Variovorax paradoxus: one gene and its partners. The protein of the gene in region 1 binds, or shares a complex with, the protein of each later gene. Links are inferred from orthologs where the notes say so. Each region holds a gene or a part of one and is shown in the gene's direction. Other genes may lie near its edges.

Evidence for each region.
Region 2: the proteins of NWF24_RS05540 (region 1) and NWF24_RS18720 are in contact, whole or in part, in a cryo-EM structure (PDB 9GE8), measured with the Escherichia coli proteins. The link is inferred for Variovorax paradoxus from one-to-one orthologs.
Region 3: the proteins of NWF24_RS05540 (region 1) and NWF24_RS18715 are in contact, whole or in part, in a cryo-EM structure (PDB 9GE8), measured with the Escherichia coli proteins. The link is inferred for Variovorax paradoxus from one-to-one orthologs.

Annotation. Positions count from the first base shown.
Region 1 is NZ_CP102931.1:1,161,062-1,165,724, forward strand. What follows is about bases 899-4,037. They hold NWF24_RS05540 (ABC transporter permease), read left to right. Parts: upstream 899-1,279; coding sequence 1,280-3,796; downstream 3,797-4,037. Other genes in these bases: NWF24_RS05535 (hypothetical protein), read right to left, coding at 899-1,079; NWF24_RS05545 (ATP-dependent nuclease), read left to right, coding at 3,890-4,037. Outside these bases: more of NWF24_RS05535, read right to left, coding at 783-898; more of NWF24_RS05545, read left to right, coding at 4,038-4,663.
Region 2 is NZ_CP102931.1:3,926,127-3,929,647, forward strand. What follows is about bases 1-2,759. They hold NWF24_RS18720 (arylesterase), read left to right. Parts: upstream 1-937; coding sequence 938-1,582; downstream 1,583-2,759. Other genes in these bases: NWF24_RS18710 (ribosomal protein L7/L12), read right to left, coding at 1-135; NWF24_RS18715 (ABC transporter ATP-binding protein), read right to left, coding at 191-901; NWF24_RS18725 (hypothetical protein), read right to left, coding at 1,641-1,844; NWF24_RS18730 (PLP-dependent transferase), read right to left, coding at 1,959-2,759. Outside these bases: more of NWF24_RS18730, read right to left, coding at 2,760-3,152; NWF24_RS18735 (AraC family transcriptional regulator), read left to right, coding at 3,242-3,521. UniProt on the Escherichia coli protein: TesA is a multifunctional esterase that can act as a thioesterase, lysophospholipase and protease.
Region 3 is NZ_CP102931.1:3,924,411-3,928,134, reverse strand. What follows is about bases 1-2,962. They hold NWF24_RS18715 (ABC transporter ATP-binding protein), read left to right. Parts: upstream 1-1,107; coding sequence 1,108-1,818; downstream 1,819-2,962. Other genes in these bases: NWF24_RS18705 (hypothetical protein), read left to right, coding at 2,370-2,962; NWF24_RS18710 (ribosomal protein L7/L12), read left to right, coding at 1,874-2,365; NWF24_RS18720 (arylesterase), read right to left, coding at 427-1,071; NWF24_RS18725 (hypothetical protein), read left to right, coding at 165-368; NWF24_RS18730 (PLP-dependent transferase), read left to right, coding at 1-50. In the rest of the region: more of NWF24_RS18705, read left to right, coding at 2,963-3,353; 23S rRNA (guanosine(2251)-2'-O)-methyltransferase RlmB, read left to right, coding at 3,396-3,724.

The DNA of each region.
Region 1 (4,663 bases):
ATGATCAGCACGACATCCGCGTTCTGGATGTCCTGCCAGTGGTTGGTCATCGCACCGCGTCCGAACGTCGGGGCCAGACTGGCCACCGTAGGTCCGTGTCAAACGCGTGCCTGGTTGTCGAACACCAGCATTCCGGTCGAGCGGAATGCCTTGTGCGTGATGTAGCCCGTTTCGTTGGACGAGGCCGAGGCGCAGAGCATGCCGCTGCTGGTCCAGCGGTTCACGGTCTTGCCCTCGGCGTTGGTGGTCTGGAAGTTGGCGTCGCGGTCGGCCTTGAGCAGCTTGGCGATGCGGTCGAGCGCCTCGTTCCAGCCGATGCGCTTCCACTCGGTGCTGCCGGCTTCGCGTACCTCGGGGTACTTCAGGCGGTTGGGGCTGTGCACGAAGTCGAGCAGGCCCGCGCCCTTGGGGCATAGCGTTCCGCGGTTCACGGGGTGGTCGGCATCGCCCTCGATGTGGAGGATGTCGGACACCACGTTCTTCGCCTTGTCGCCCAGGCTGTACATGATGAGCCCGCAGCCCACCGAGCAGTACGGGCAGGTGTTGCGGGTCTCGGTGGTGCGCGCGAGCTTGAAGTTGCGGGCCTCGGCCAGCGCGGCGGTCGGCGAGAAGCCGAGCGCCACGATGCTGGAGCCGACCAGCCCCGCGCTGCTGACGCGGAAGAATTGCCGGCGGTTCATGTCCATGACGTGACCTCCTGCAGCGGTGAAGTGGGGTGTTTCATCGTGATCTTCTTTTTTTGCCGGGAAACTTGATTGATTGAATGAATCAGGCTGGCCGCGCTACTTGGGCGCCGCAGTGCCGTCGCCACCGCTCGGCGCGGGCGCCGCGCCGCCGGAAGAGCCGCCACCGCCCGGGCCGCTCATGCCGCCGATGGCTGTGCCGCCTTCGGACGGGCCTTTGTGGGAAGCGGAGGATTCGACCTTGTCGCCGGACTCGGCGGGCTTGATGCCCGTCGGACTCGCGCCGGTGGTGCCACTGTCGGCCTTCGGCGTTGGGACCTTGGGATCGCAGGCACTCGCCAGCATGCCTGCGACAAGGCACAGGCCGACGATCTGCAAACGCTGACATCGGGGCATCGACACTCCTTGGGGAAGGACGGGTCTGACAACGGGCTGTTTTTATGGCCTCGTTTTTCGCTTGCCGGGAGTGCCCGGTTTGCGACAAACGGGATACGTTTGTCGCATCATGCGACAGCATCCTGTCGGGATCAAGGCCCGAAAGGGCGCAATAACCCTTGAATCCAGCCGCGCCCCTGAGCGTCGGCTATCGTTCGCGCATGAATGCCTCCCTCCGCCTGGGTTGGCGCACGCTCTGGCGCGACCTGCGCGCCGGCGAACTGCGCCTGTTGATCGTTGCCGTGGTGCTGGCCGTGGCCGCGCTCACGGCTGTCGGCTTCTTCGCCGACCGCCTGCAGGGCGGGCTCAAGCGCGACGCGCGCCAGCTGCTGGGCGGCGACGCGGTGATCGTCAGCGACAACCCGACGCCCGAGGCCTTCGTGGCGCAGGCGAAATCGCTGGGCCTGGAAGGCAGCGGCACCTACGGCTTTCCGACCATGGCGCGAGCCGGGGACGCACAGGGCGGCGCCAGCAAGCTGGTGGCGCTGAAGGCCGTGGCCGCTGGTTACCCACTGCGCGGCAACCTGCAGACCTCCACCACCATCGACGGGCAGGGCGCCGTCACGCGCGACATTCCGCCGCCGGGCGAGGTGTGGGTCGATGCCTCGCTGCTCGACTCGCTCGCGCTCAAGGTCGGCGACACGCTGCTGCTGGGCGACACCGGCCTGCGCGTCGGCCGCGTCATCACGCTGGAGCCCGACCGGGGCGCCGGCTTCATGAGCTTCTCTCCGCGCGTGATGCTCAACCAGGCCGACGTACCGCGCACCGGGCTCGTGCAGCCCGCCAGCCGCGTCGGCTATCGCTATGCGGTGGCAGGCAGCGACGCGGCGGTGAAACGCTTCAGCGACTGGGCCGACGCCACCATCAAGAAAGGCGAGCTGCGCGGTGTGCGGCTCGATTCCTTCGAGGGCGGCCGCCCCGAGATGCGCCAGACGCTGGACCGCGCCGAGAAATTCCTGAGCCTGGTCGCGCTGCTTGCGGCGCTGCTGTCGGCCGTGGCGGTGGCGCTGGCCGCGCGCGGCTTCGCGGCCAGCCATCTCGACGACTGCGCGATGCTGCGGGTGCTGGGCCAGAGCCAGCGCACCATCGCCGTGGCCTATTCCTTCGAGTTCGCGGTGATCGGCATCGGGGCCAGCGGGCTGGGCGTGGCGATCGGCTTCGCGGTGCACTACGTGTTCGTGCTGCTGCTGGCGGGGCTGGTCGAAACCGCGTTGCCGGCGGCCACCTTGTGGCCCGTCGCCTTCGGGCTCGGCATGGGGCTCACGCTGCTGTTCGCCTTCGGCCTGCCGCCTGTGCTGCAGCTGGCCCGAGTGCCGCCGCTGCGCGTGATCCGGCGCGACGTGGGCGGGCTCAAGCCGGCATCGCTCGCGGTGCTGGGCGTTGGCGTGGCGGGCTTCGCGGCGCTGCTGATGGCGGCCAGCAGCGACATCAAGCTGGGGCTGATCGCGGTCGGCGGCTTCGCGGGTGCGGTGGCGGTGTTCGCGCTGCTGAGCTGGCTGGCGGTGAAGGTGCTGCGACGCAGCGTCAACGAAACGACGGCGCCGCGCTGGCTGGTGCTGGCCACGCGGCAGATTTCGGCGCGGCCGGCGTACGCGGTGGTGCAGGTCAGCGCGCTGTCGGTCGGCCTGCTGGCGCTGGTGCTGCTGGTGCTGCTGCGCACCGACCTCGTCGCGAGCTGGCGCCAGGCCACGCCGCCCGATGCGCCGAACCGCTTCGTCATCAACGTCATGCCCGACCAGAGCGATGCCTTCCAGAAGTCGCTGCGCGACGCGGGCGTGGGCAAGTTCGACTGGTACCCGATGATTCGCGGCCGGCTGATCGCCATCAACGACAAGCCCGTGACGCCCGACGACTACGCCGAAGACCGCGCCAAGCGCCTGGTGGACCGCGAGTTCAACCTGAGCAACAGCGTGAATGCGCCCGCGCACAACACCATCACCGCGGGCAAGTGGACGCCGGATGCGCCGGGCGAGGTGAGCGTGGAAGAAGGCCTGGCCGAAACGCTGGGCCTCAAGCTCGGCGACTCGCTGCGCTTCGACATCGGCGGCATGCAGAACGAGGCGCGCATCACCTCGCTGCGCAAGGTCGACTGGGGCTCGATGCACGCCAATTTCTTTGTGATGTACACGGTGGCCTCGCTGGCCGACGTGCCTACCACCTACATGGGCGCCTTCCGCGCGCCCGAGACACGGGGCTTCGACAATGCACTGGTGCGCAGCTACCCGAACGTGACCAACGTCGACATGAGCGCCACCATCAACCAGGTGCAGCGCGTGCTCGACCAGGTGATACGGGCGGTCGAGTTCCTGTTCGGCTTCACGCTCGCGGCCGGGCTGGTGGTGCTGTTCGCGGCGGTGACGGCCACGCGCGAGGAGCGGGCGCGCGAGTTCGCGGTGATGCGCGCGGTGGGCGCGCGCGCCAGCCTGCTGCGACAGGTGCAGCGCGCCGAGCTGGTGGGCGTCGGGCTGCTCGCGGGTTTTCTCGCGAGCATCGTGGCTTCGGTGATCGGCTGGGCCCTGGCGCGCTTTGTGTTCGAGTTCACCTGGACTGCCTCGCCCATCGTGCCGGTGGCGGGCGCGCTGGCCGGCGCGGTGCTGGCGTTGGGCGCGGGATGGTGGGGCCTGCGCGATGTGCTGCGGCGCCCGGTGGTCGACACGCTGCGACGCGCTGCCGAGTAGCCATTTTTTTCTTCGGGGTCGAGCCGAACGGGGTCGTGGAATGCAATACATTCCCCGACCCCGTATTCAATTCACTCGGAAGAATCTTTCTACATGCGCTTGGCGTCATTCCAGATCACCAACTTTCGCTCGATCAACGACAGCGGCCTCATCGACTCCACACAGATCACGGCGATCCTCGGTCGAAATGACAGCGGCAAATCGAACCTGCTGCGCGCACTCCACAGCCTGAACCCCGCAGAGGGCCTGGCCGAACTCAGCCCCATCAAGGACTTTCCCCGCCACCGGCGCCTGGAAGAGTGCACCGGCGACACCCCGGTCGTCTTCACGCGCTGGAGCCTGGACGAGAGCGAGCAGGCGGAGCTTGTCGAGATCCTGCCGCGCGCGGCAGGCGTGCGCCACGTCACCGCAGCTCGCGGCTATGGCACGGCACGCTGGGCCGGGCTCGAAGGGCTCACGGCGCTGTCGCTCGACGTGAGCGACATCAAGGGCAAGGTCCGCAAGATCGTGCCGGCCGTGAAGGCCGCCGCCGAAAAAGTCGCCGAGGAAGCAGCGAAGGCCACGCTCGAGCAGGAGGCCGACGCCTTCGACGCCGCAATGATCATGAGCCCCGACTACATCAAGTGGTCGGCGGGCGCAGTCAAGGCGGCGCAGGCACTGCGCAAGGCGCTGGCCGTGGCGGGCGCCGAGCTCAGCGACAAGCAGGAGCAGATGCTGGCCGAGCTGGAAGACATGGCCCTGTCCATCTCCAACGACACGCCCGCGCTCGCCCGCGCGCAGGCCTGGGTGATCGGGAAGCTGCCGCGCTTCGTCTACGTCGACGAATACCCCGCACTGCCCGGCCGCCAGAACATCGCCGAGTACCTG
Region 2 (3,521 bases), 2.8 Mb from region 1 along the record:
CCTGTCGGCGTAGCGATCGACAGCGTCCTTGGCCGACTTGAGGTCCACGCCCGTGCGGGCGCGCACGATCTTGATGGCCTCGATCATCCTGCCGCGCTGCAGCGCCAGGGCGGCGTCGGGCGGAAGCTCCTCCATGAATATCTCCTGTGTGGCTGGCTATTTACTTATGTTTAATAGCTTATTGCGCTTGTCAGGCGGGCGCCAGAGCCACTTTTTCATTAAGTGCGACACGACCGGCCTCGATGGTGATGCGTCGCTCGCATCGGGCTGCGATGCCCCGGTCGTGGGTGACGAGCACGAGCGTGGTGCCGAGCTCGCGATTGAGGTCGAACATCAGCCGCATCACCTGCTCACCGGTGGCGAAGTCGAGGCTGCCGGTGGGCTCGTCGGCCAGCAGCAGCGCCGGTTGCACCACGAAGGCACGGGCCAGCGCCACACGCTGCTGCTCGCCGCCCGAGAGCACCTTGGGGTAGTGCCCGAGCCGCTGGCCGAGGCCGACGCGGCCGAGCATTTCGGTGGCCGCCTTGCGCGCATCTTTTCGGTTGGCCAGCTCCAGCGGGAGCATCACGTTTTCGAGCGCGCTCAGGTTGCCCAGCAGCTGGAAGCTCTGGAACACGAAGCCCACGCGCTGCGCGCGCACGGCGGCGCGCTCGTCCTCGTCGATGGCGAAGATGTCTTCGCCGGCGATGCGCACCGTGCCGCGCGTTGGTGTGTCTAGCCCCGCGATGATCGAGAGCAGGGTGCTCTTGCCGGAGCCCGAGGCGCCGACGATGGCCGCGGTTTCCCGCGCGCCGAGGGTGAAATCGATGTCCTGCAGAATGTCCAGCGTGCCGGCCGAATCGGTGACGGACTTGAAGACATGCTCGACGGCGACAATTGCATCAGACGGGGGTTGGGACATGGAAAGGCTTTGGTTTTGAATCGACGTGACTTTATCTTGACCACCGCCGCGCTCGGCAGCGCGGGGCTATGGACGACCGCGGCGCAGGCCCAGGCTCAGGCCCAGGTACCGATGGCTGGCAAGCCGGTGATCCTGGTGCTCGGCGATTCGCTGAGTGCAGAGTACGGCCTCAAGCGCGGCGAAGGCTGGGTACCCTTGCTGGAAAAAAGGCTTGCGCAGCAGAAGATCGCGGCCACCGTGGTCAACGCCAGCATCAGCGGCGACACCAGCTCCGGCGGGCGCTCGCGCCTTGCCTCGCTGCTCGCACAGCACAAGCCCAGCCACGTGGTGCTGGAGCTCGGCGCCAACGACGCGCTGCGCGGCCTGCCACTCTCGGACACCGAAAGCAACCTGATGCAGATCACCAAGGCCGCGCAGGCTGCGGGCGCAAAGGTGCTGATCGTCGGCATCCAGGTGCCGCCGAACTACGGCGGCGACTACACGCGGCGCTTCGAGGCGGTGTTCTCCAAGGTAGCGGGCGCGACCAAGTCCGCGCTCGTGCCCTTCCTGCTCAAGGGCGTGGCCGATGCGCCCGATGCGCTCTCGCTGTTCCAGGCCGACCGCATCCACCCGACCGCCGCGGCACAGCCTCAACTGCTGGACAACGTCTGGCCCGAGCTGCGCAAGCTGCTGCCGAAATAAAAAAACCGCCGCAGGCGCAGGCCTGCGGCGGCTTCTTGATGGGTACGCCAGGAGCGGATCAACCGTTCTTGGTGGGCAACTCGGGCACCGTGGGTGGATCGCGTTCGAGCGAGGCCACGTCGGTTTCCGGGTCTCCGGGGGCCAAGCCGTCGCTGCTCGGATTGAGTTTGCGGTTCGCCTTTTCCCGGAGCTTTTCTTCCTTCTTCTTCTTCTTGGCCAGCTCTTTCTGGCGCTTCTCGTAGCCGTAATTGGGTGTTGCCACTGCTTCTCCTTGGGCGAGGCAGTCAGGGTGACTGCGCGTGGCCTACTGTAAGCGATAACGGTGCAGTCCCAAGACGGTACCCAATGACGCTCCCAGAGAGCGAGAAGCGATTTTTTACATCCGCGCCAGCGCCTGCTGCAAGTCGGCGCGCAGGTCCTCCACGTCTTCAAGGCCGATCGAAAAACGAACGAGCGTTCCCTTGTAAGGCCAGCGCGCCACAGAGGCATCGCGCATCAAGCCGATGTCGTACGGCACCACCAGGCTGATGGGGCCGCCCCACGAATAGCCGAGGCGAAAAAGCTGCAGGCTGTCGCAGAAGCGGTCGACCTGCTCGGTGCTGTAGCGCTCGTCGAACACGACCGAGAACAGGCCTGCGGCCAGGTTGGTCTCACCACACAGCGCGCGCCAGTGCACGTGCCCGGGCGAGTCTTCGAGCGCGGGGTGCAGCACCTGCGCGATCTCGTCGCAGCCGTTGAGCCAGCCGGCCAGTTCGCGCGCCGCACGGTCGTGCGCGGCATAGCGCAGCGCGATGCTGGGCAGCGAACGCAGCAGCGTCTCGACATCGCCCACGCCGATGCCGAAGCCCATGCGCATGTGCGTGAGCTTGAGCGCGCGATGCAGCCGCTCGTCGCGCGTGATCACGCTGCCCATGAGCACGTCGCCGCCGCCGCTCGGGTACTTGGTGAGCGCATGCACCGAGATGTCGACGCCCTGCCCGCTGTCGTTGAAGTCGAAAGGCGCAAAGGCCAGGCCCGCGCCCCAGGTGTTGTCAAGCGCGGTCATCACACCCCGCGCGCGGCAGACGTTGACGAGGGCGGGCAGGTCGGGAAACTCCATCGTCACCGAGCCCGCCGCCTCGACCCAGACCAGCCGCGTGCGCTCCGACAGCTTGGCCGCGAGGTCGGCCGGATTCATCGCGTCGTACATGCGGTGTGTGATGCCGAAATTCGCCAGCTCACCGGTGGCCAGCGCCTTGTTGGGGCCGTAGGCGTTGTCGGGAATCAGCACCTCGTCGCCGGTCTTGAGAAAGGCGAACGACACCAGCGAGATGGCCGCCAGCCCGCTGGGCACGAGCAGGCATTCGGTGCCGCCTTCGAGCGTGGCCAGGCGCTCTTCCAGCGTGAAGGTGGTGGGAGTGCCGTGCAGGCCGTAGGTGTAGCCGGCTTTGGTGCGCCAGTCGCGCGCGCGCATGGCGGCCACGTCGGCGAAGAACACGGTCGATGCCTTGAACACGCCGGGCTGCGGCGCGGCGAAGGTGGCGGGCGGGACGTAGGGGTGGTGGATCAGGGTCGTGGAAGGCTTGCTCATGGAGCGATGCTAGCGCGAGCGTCGCATCCGGGGATTTCGCGGGCGCGGTGATTGCGTCGCGTGGCGGCTCGGCAGACACTTCCCGCGTCATGCAGCTGACCCGACCACCCTCCCCCCATCTGCGCCCCTTCGTGCGGCTGCTGTGGGCCTCCGCGCCCGATGGGCCGCACGAGGGGCGGCCGGGCGCGCGCGAACACGTGCTCCCCACAGGTGGGATGCATCTCGTGTTCCGGCTTTCGGGGCCGCCGCTGCGCCTGTTCCAGGACGATGCCGATGCGCGGGGCTTCACGGTGGGCCATGCCATGGTGGGCGGAGCCCGCTCGGCGTTCTTCGTGCGCGACGTGTCGGTGCAAACGCGCTCGGTGGGCG
Region 3 (3,724 bases), 2.8 Mb from region 1 along the record:
ACGTGGAGGACCTGCGCGCCGACTTGCAGCAGGCGCTGGCGCGGATGTAAAAAATCGCTTCTCGCTCTCTGGGAGCGTCATTGGGTACCGTCTTGGGACTGCACCGTTATCGCTTACAGTAGGCCACGCGCAGTCACCCTGACTGCCTCGCCCAAGGAGAAGCAGTGGCAACACCCAATTACGGCTACGAGAAGCGCCAGAAAGAGCTGGCCAAGAAGAAGAAGAAGGAAGAAAAGCTCCGGGAAAAGGCGAACCGCAAACTCAATCCGAGCAGCGACGGCTTGGCCCCCGGAGACCCGGAAACCGACGTGGCCTCGCTCGAACGCGATCCACCCACGGTGCCCGAGTTGCCCACCAAGAACGGTTGATCCGCTCCTGGCGTACCCATCAAGAAGCCGCCGCAGGCCTGCGCCTGCGGCGGTTTTTTTATTTCGGCAGCAGCTTGCGCAGCTCGGGCCAGACGTTGTCCAGCAGTTGAGGCTGTGCCGCGGCGGTCGGGTGGATGCGGTCGGCCTGGAACAGCGAGAGCGCATCGGGCGCATCGGCCACGCCCTTGAGCAGGAAGGGCACGAGCGCGGACTTGGTCGCGCCCGCTACCTTGGAGAACACCGCCTCGAAGCGCCGCGTGTAGTCGCCGCCGTAGTTCGGCGGCACCTGGATGCCGACGATCAGCACCTTTGCGCCCGCAGCCTGCGCGGCCTTGGTGATCTGCATCAGGTTGCTTTCGGTGTCCGAGAGTGGCAGGCCGCGCAGCGCGTCGTTGGCGCCGAGCTCCAGCACCACGTGGCTGGGCTTGTGCTGTGCGAGCAGCGAGGCAAGGCGCGAGCGCCCGCCGGAGCTGGTGTCGCCGCTGATGCTGGCGTTGACCACGGTGGCCGCGATCTTCTGCTGCGCAAGCCTTTTTTCCAGCAAGGGTACCCAGCCTTCGCCGCGCTTGAGGCCGTACTCTGCACTCAGCGAATCGCCGAGCACCAGGATCACCGGCTTGCCAGCCATCGGTACCTGGGCCTGAGCCTGGGCCTGCGCCGCGGTCGTCCATAGCCCCGCGCTGCCGAGCGCGGCGGTGGTCAAGATAAAGTCACGTCGATTCAAAACCAAAGCCTTTCCATGTCCCAACCCCCGTCTGATGCAATTGTCGCCGTCGAGCATGTCTTCAAGTCCGTCACCGATTCGGCCGGCACGCTGGACATTCTGCAGGACATCGATTTCACCCTCGGCGCGCGGGAAACCGCGGCCATCGTCGGCGCCTCGGGCTCCGGCAAGAGCACCCTGCTCTCGATCATCGCGGGGCTAGACACACCAACGCGCGGCACGGTGCGCATCGCCGGCGAAGACATCTTCGCCATCGACGAGGACGAGCGCGCCGCCGTGCGCGCGCAGCGCGTGGGCTTCGTGTTCCAGAGCTTCCAGCTGCTGGGCAACCTGAGCGCGCTCGAAAACGTGATGCTCCCGCTGGAGCTGGCCAACCGAAAAGATGCGCGCAAGGCGGCCACCGAAATGCTCGGCCGCGTCGGCCTCGGCCAGCGGCTCGGGCACTACCCCAAGGTGCTCTCGGGCGGCGAGCAGCAGCGTGTGGCGCTGGCCCGTGCCTTCGTGGTGCAACCGGCGCTGCTGCTGGCCGACGAGCCCACCGGCAGCCTCGACTTCGCCACCGGTGAGCAGGTGATGCGGCTGATGTTCGACCTCAATCGCGAGCTCGGCACCACGCTCGTGCTCGTCACCCACGACCGGGGCATCGCAGCCCGATGCGAGCGACGCATCACCATCGAGGCCGGTCGTGTCGCACTTAATGAAAAAGTGGCTCTGGCGCCCGCCTGACAAGCGCAATAAGCTATTAAACATAAGTAAATAGCCAGCCACACAGGAGATATTCATGGAGGAGCTTCCGCCCGACGCCGCCCTGGCGCTGCAGCGCGGCAGGATGATCGAGGCCATCAAGATCGTGCGCGCCCGCACGGGCGTGGACCTCAAGTCGGCCAAGGACGCTGTCGATCGCTACGCCGACAGGCTGGAGCGAGGGGAAGGCGATGCCCGCGGACGCGGTGCGCCTGCCGCCGCCATGCAGGACCGCGGCTTCGCCTCCATGCCCTCCATCGCACTCGCAGCCCTGGCGCAGGGCAACAAGATCGAGGCCATCCGCCTCACGCGCGAAGCCACGGGCCTGAGCCTGTCTGCGGCCAAGCGGCTGGTCGACAACCATGACGACCCGGCGCTCGGAAGTTTCAGCCCCCTGACCCAGCACATGCCCCGCCGCCCGATGGACGAACCGGGCCGCGTACATGGCGACGGCTACAAATGGCTGCCGGCGTTGATCATCGTGCTGGCGGCGGTCATGGCCTGGTTGTTGATTGCCGGAAAGGCTTGAGTCGATGATCGTTCCCCAGTTCTGGGCCGAAGGCCGTATCCAGGAGAGCGTGGGCGGCAAGCAGTTCACCGTGCGCCGCTTCGGCTGGTCCGACGAGAGCCCGCTGGCCGCGCAGGCGCACGCCGACCAGCGCACGCGCGATGCCTTCGACCGCATCGTCCACAAGGGCGAGAAGCTCGAGCGCCGCGAACGCAAGATGCCCTACAACGGCGCCGACGGCATGCCGATCCGCGAGGAAATCGTCGAGCGCCAGGGCGACACCGTCATCACGCGCAACACCTACGGCGCGCGCTGCCTCAACACGCCCGACGTGCTGTTCGTCGACATCGACTTCGAGGAGCCCTTGCGCGGCAGCGTGTTCGGCTTTGCGCTGGTGCCGGCGCTGATCGCCGGGGTGGTCGGCGGCTGGGCTGCCAAGACCTGGCTGGGCGGGCTGATCGCGGGCATCGTGGTCTTCGTCGTGGCCTGGGTCATCGGCCAGCGCAAGAAGCGTGGCGAGCACAGCGGCAACCCTGCGCCCGAGAAGCGGGCGGCCGAGCGCATCGGGCGCTTCATGCAGCAGCACCCCGACTGGCATCTGCGCATCTATCGCACGCCCGCGGGCTTCCGGGTGCTGGCGATGCACGATGTCTTCGATCCGGCCGACACCGCGGTGGCCGACTGCTTTCATGCAATGGGCGTCGACAAGGTCTACGCACGCATGTGCCGCAACCAGAAATGCTTTCGTGCCCGGGTGAGCGCCAAGCCCTGGCGCATCGGCATCGGCGAACACATGCGGCCCCAGCCGGGCATATGGCCGGTGTCGCCCGAGAAGCTGCCTGCGCGCGACGCCTGGATCGCGCGCTACGAAAAGGCAGCCGAGGGCCATGCGGCCTGCCAGTACCTGGAGAGCGTGGGCAACGGCGCGAAGGTGCATCCGAGCGCGTTGGCTGTGCAGGAACTGCACGATGAGCGCACCCGCGCGCTCAGTGGTTTGCCGATCGCCTGACCACGCGAAAGGGGCAGGCCCCGGGGTAGGGATAATCCAGGGATGTCTTCCCCCAAAGTGATCTTCGGCTTCCATGCCGTGGGCGTGCGCATCAAGACCGCGCCTAAATCGGTGCTCGAAGTGATGTTCGACGCCAGCCGGCGCGATGCGCGCATGAAACAGTTCATTGCGCGTGCGCAGGAGGCCGGTGTGCGGCTGGTCGAGGCCGACGGCCTGCGGCTGTCCAAGCTCAGCGGCAGCCACGGCCATCAGGGCGTGGTAGCGCGGGTCGAACCCGTGGCCCAGGTCCGCTCGCTCGACGAACTGCTCGAAGGCCTCGAAGAGGCCGGCACCGTGCCCCTGCTGCTGGTGCTCGACGGCGTGACCGACCC